Regions from separate parts of the Bradyrhizobium sp. USDA 4486 genome, predicted to be linked through region 2. Evidence: riboswitches for the same ligand, from Rfam matches in the RefSeq annotation. Region 2 holds a riboswitch; the other holds the start of a gene.

Region 1 (2,195 bases), 350 kb from region 2:
TGCACCAGCGCGCGCGATTCCGAGGTCGGAAACAGCCAGTCGCTGGTGAAGGACACCACGCAGAAGCGGGTCTGGATGCCCGCAAACGCCTTCGCCAGTACGCCGCCGTGATCGGCCGCGATGTCGAAATAGTCCATCGCGCGGGTGAGATAGAGATAGGAGTTGGCGTCGAAGCGCTCGACGAAGGAGGAGCCCTGGTAGCGCAGATAGGACTCGACCTGGAAGTCGGCGTCGAACGAGAAGGTCGGCAGCTCGCGATCCTGCATGCGCCGGCCGAATTTCCGGTGCAGAGCAGCGTCTGACAAATAAGTGATATGCGCGGCCATGCGCGCGACCGCGAGGCCGCGATGCGGATGAAGGCCGCGATCGGCATAGCCGCCATTGTGCCAGTCGGGATCGGCCATCACGGCCTGGCGGCCAAGCTCGTGGAAGGCAATGTTCTGCGCCGAGTGCCGCGTCGCGCAGGCGACCGCGAGCGCAGAGAACACGCGGGCAGGATAGGCCGCGGTCCATTGCAGCACCTGCATGCCGCCCATCGAGCCGCCGACGACAGCGAACAGCGTGTCGATGCCGAGCCGGTCGATCAGCATCGCCTGCGCGCGCACCATGTCGGGAATGGTGATGACGGGGAAATCGAGGCCCCACACCTTGCCGGTCGCGGGATTGATCGAGGCCGGCCCCGTCGAGCCCATGCAGCCGCCGATCACGTTGGAGCAGATGATGAAGTAGCGGCTCGGATCAATCGGGCGGCCCGGGCCGACCAACGTGTCCCACCAGCCGGGCTTGCCGGTGACGGGGTGCAGATTGGCGACGTGCTGGTCGCCGGTCAGCGCATGGCAGATCAGAATGGCGTTGGAGCGATCGGCATTGAGCTCGCCATAGGTCTGGTAGGCGATCTGGAACGGCGCCAGATCGATGCCGCAATCGAGCCGCAACGGCTGATCGGCGCCGAAACGCGCGACCTGCGAACTTGGGTGATCGACCTCGTGCGAGCGCTCATCAGCGCTGATCGCAGGACTCGGAATCGCCTTGACGCTACCCATCTGACCATCGACCTCGTTTGCGATCGGACTTCAGACCGCTACTTGCATCAGGCCATGAAAAACCCGGCCTAAACGATAGGTTCGGCCGGGATCGGAAGCGTCCCCGGCCTGTTTAGCGAGTTTTTTAACGTGGCTGCAAGCCGGCCGGCTCAAATGACCACGGAACGGGCAAAAGCTACTGTCTTGGGCGGTTTTCGTCAAGTCGCGGCCCGGATTAACCAAAATCGTCCTTGAAACGCCCGCCGAAAAGGCCGTCATTTCTCTTTGCTTTCGCCGCCCTGACTGCCTAATCAGGACATCGACCGCAGCGGAATCCGGTCGACTGGCTTGCCCGACCCGCATTGGAACGCCTCTCAACAGCACTTCGCAGAACGCATCTGGCAGATATGTCCCAACGTCCGCCCGCGCCACCATCGCTCCAGGAATTGCGCAAGGAGATCGACGCGATCGATGCGGACATGCATCGCCTGCTGATGCAGCGCGGCGACATCATCGACCGCCTGATCCAGGTCAAGCAGACCCAGGAGGTCGGCTCCGCGTTCCGGCCTGCGCGCGAGGCCGCGATGATGCGCGACCTCGTTCAGCGCCATCGCGGCATCCTGCCGCTCGACACGGTCGAGAGCATCTGGCGGGTGATCATCTCGACGTTCACTTACGTGCAGGCGCCGTTCTCCGTGCATGCCGACATCTCGGTGAGCGAGCCGGCGATGCGCGATTCCGCGCGATTCCATTTCGGCTTCACGGTGCCCTACGTCGCGCATTTCAGCGCGCAGGCTGCGGTCGAGGCGGTGGCCAAATCCAAGGGCGACCTGGCGCTGGTCTCGGCGACGTCGAGCCGCACGCCATGGTGGCTGGAGCTGGAAGCGGAAGGCGCGCCAAAAATCATCGCGCGGCTGCCCTTCGTCGAGCGCGCGGACCATCCGGCGGCACTGCCAGTGTTTGCGGTCTCGCGCGTCGCCGACAGCGCCCTGGTGACCGAGGTCGAGACCTTCAGCGTGCGCGTTTCCGGGTGGAACGCCGAGGTCGCGCGCGCCCTGTCGCCGCTTGCCGAGATCGTGGCGGTGCCCGATACCGCCTTCGACGGCGCGGCGCTGCTGGTGTCGGTCACGAGCGCAACCAGCATCGACAAGATCAAGGCTGCCCTGATCGAGG
Region 2 (2,195 bases):
AGATCGATGGGCCGGTCTGGCGCATGAAGTTATGGATGTGCTCGGCGATGAACGCTTCCGACGACAGGATGATGCCGCCGAGGCAGCGGCCCTGGCCGTCGATGTGCTTGGTCGCGGAGTAGACCACGACGTCGGCGCCGAGCGCCAGCGGGCTCTGCCAGATCGGGGTCGCGAACACGTTATCGACCACCAGCCGCGCGCCGCCCCTGTGCGCGATCTCGGCGATGCCGGGAATGTCGAGTACGTCGAGCGTCGGGTTGGTCGGGCTCTCCAGGAAGAACGTCTTGGTGTTGGGCTTGAGCGCGCGCTGCCACTGGTCGAGATCGAGGCCGTCGACCAGCGTGGTCTCGATGCCGTAGCGTGGCAGCAGGTCCTGGACGACGTAGAGGCACGAGCCGAACAGCGCGCGCGAGGCGACCACGTGATCGCCGGCCTTCAGTGGCGCCAGGATCGCGGTGGTGACAGCGGCCATGCCGGTTGCCGCCGAGCGGGCGGCTTCGGCGCCTTCGAGCTCGATCATGCGGCGCTCGAACATCGCGATTGTCGGGTTGGAGTAGCGCGAATAGATGAAGCCGGGGTCCTCGCCCTTGAACCGCGCCTCGCACTCCTCGGCGCTGTTGTAGACGTAGCCTTGCGTCAAGAACAGCGCCTCCGACGTCTCGCCATATTGCGAACGCAGGGTGCCGGAATGGACCAGGCGGGTTTCGGGGCGGTAGGTGGTAGGCGACTTCGACATAGGACCCTCCGACATGACCGTCTCGTTGAAAACGGCCACAAAAAAACCGGCCTGGATATCTCCACGGGCCGGGATCACAGAGGTCCCCGGCCTGTTTAGCGACTTATTTAACGTGGCTGCAAGCCGGCCGGCTCAAATCACCACGGGATAAGTGATGCTCATATTCCGCAATGCCCTTTCCGTCAAGGCGTCCATCGGATAGCCGTAAAAGGCTAGTATTTCCGGCATGTCCGGATGCGTTTGCCCCTTCATGAGGACCCCCGGTTGAGCTTTACGGTTGCCGCCGACGCCAATGGTATCCTGCCCGACCGCATGATCGCGGCGATGGCGGAAGCGGGCCTCATCCTGCCCGCATACGACTTCGTCGAAAGCCAGATCCAGCCGGCGAGCCTCGATCTGCGCCTCGGTGACATCGCCTATCGCGTCCGCGCCAGCTTCCTGCCCGGCCCCGGCGCCACCGTCGCCGAGCGCATCGACGAGTTGAAGCTGCACGAGTTCAGTCTCGCCGACGGCGCGGTGCTGGAGACCAACTGCGTCTACATCGTGCCGCTGCTGGAAAGCCTGGCGCTGCCGCCGGAGATCGTCGCGGCCGCGAACCCCAAGAGCTCGACCGGCCGGCTCGACGTCTTCACCCGAGTCATCGCCGACGGCACCCGCCGCTTCGACATGATCGGCGCCGGCTATCATGGTCCGCTCTATGCCGAGATCAGCCCGAAGACGTTTCCGGTACTGGTGCGCGAAGGCTCGCGCCTGTCGCAGGTGCGCTTCCGCACTGGTGACGCCATCCTCAATGCCGACGAGCTCGACGGCTTGCATGCCGCCGAGCGCCTCGTCGACATCGACGATGCCGATCTCTCCGGCGGCGTCGCCCTGTCGGTCGATCTCTCGGGGGAGAAAGCCAGCGGCTTCGTCGGCTATCGTGCCAAGCGCCACACCGGCGTCGTCGATGTCGATCGCCGCGCCGGCTACGCGGTGGAGGATTTCTGGGAGCCGATCTCCGCGCGCCCCGACGGCAGCCTGATCCTCGACCCCGGCGAGTTCTATATCCTCGCCTCCAAGGAAGCAGTGCAGGTGCCGCCGGATTACGCCGCGCGGAGATGGTGCCGTTCGATCCGCTGGTCGGGGAATTCCGCGTGCACTATGCCGGCTTCTTCGATCCCGGCTTCGGTTACGCCGGCGCCGGCGGGCAGGGTGCGCGCGCCGTGCTCGAAGTGCGCTCGCGCGAAGTGCCGTTCATTCTGGAGCACGGTCAGATCGTCGGCCGCCTCGTCTACGAGAAGATGCTGGCGCGCCCCGATGCGATGTACGGCCAGCGCATCGGTTCCAACTACCAGGCGCAGGGCCTCAAACTATCGAAGCATTTTCGGGTGTAGTTCCACAATCTACTGTCATGCTCCGGCTTGACCCGGGCCATCTAGTACGCAGCGGCTTGTCCGCTCAGTCACTGCCGCCTCGGAGT

Evidence for each region. Region 2 has a riboswitch for S-adenosylmethionine ahead of ACVWY3_RS32305 (O-succinylhomoserine sulfhydrylase). Riboswitches for the same ligand answer to the same signal wherever they lie in the genome.
Region 1: it holds a riboswitch for S-adenosylmethionine, as region 2 does, so the genes downstream of both, metX (homoserine O-acetyltransferase MetX) here and ACVWY3_RS32305 (O-succinylhomoserine sulfhydrylase) in region 2, are expected to answer to the same signal.

What each region holds. Positions count from the first base shown of each region.
Region 1 is NZ_JBSRZV010000001.1:7,201,415-7,203,609, reverse strand. It holds gene metX (homoserine O-acetyltransferase MetX) at 1-1,043, opposite strand, end outside; SAM riboswitch at 1,135-1,214, opposite strand; gene ACVWY3_RS34045 (chorismate mutase) at 1,430-2,195, shown strand, end outside.
Region 2 is NZ_JBSRZV010000001.1:6,849,786-6,851,980, forward strand. It holds gene ACVWY3_RS32305 (O-succinylhomoserine sulfhydrylase) at 1-736, opposite strand, end outside; SAM riboswitch at 811-890, opposite strand; partial or broken gene ACVWY3_RS32310 (2'-deoxycytidine 5'-triphosphate deaminase) at 971-2,109, shown strand.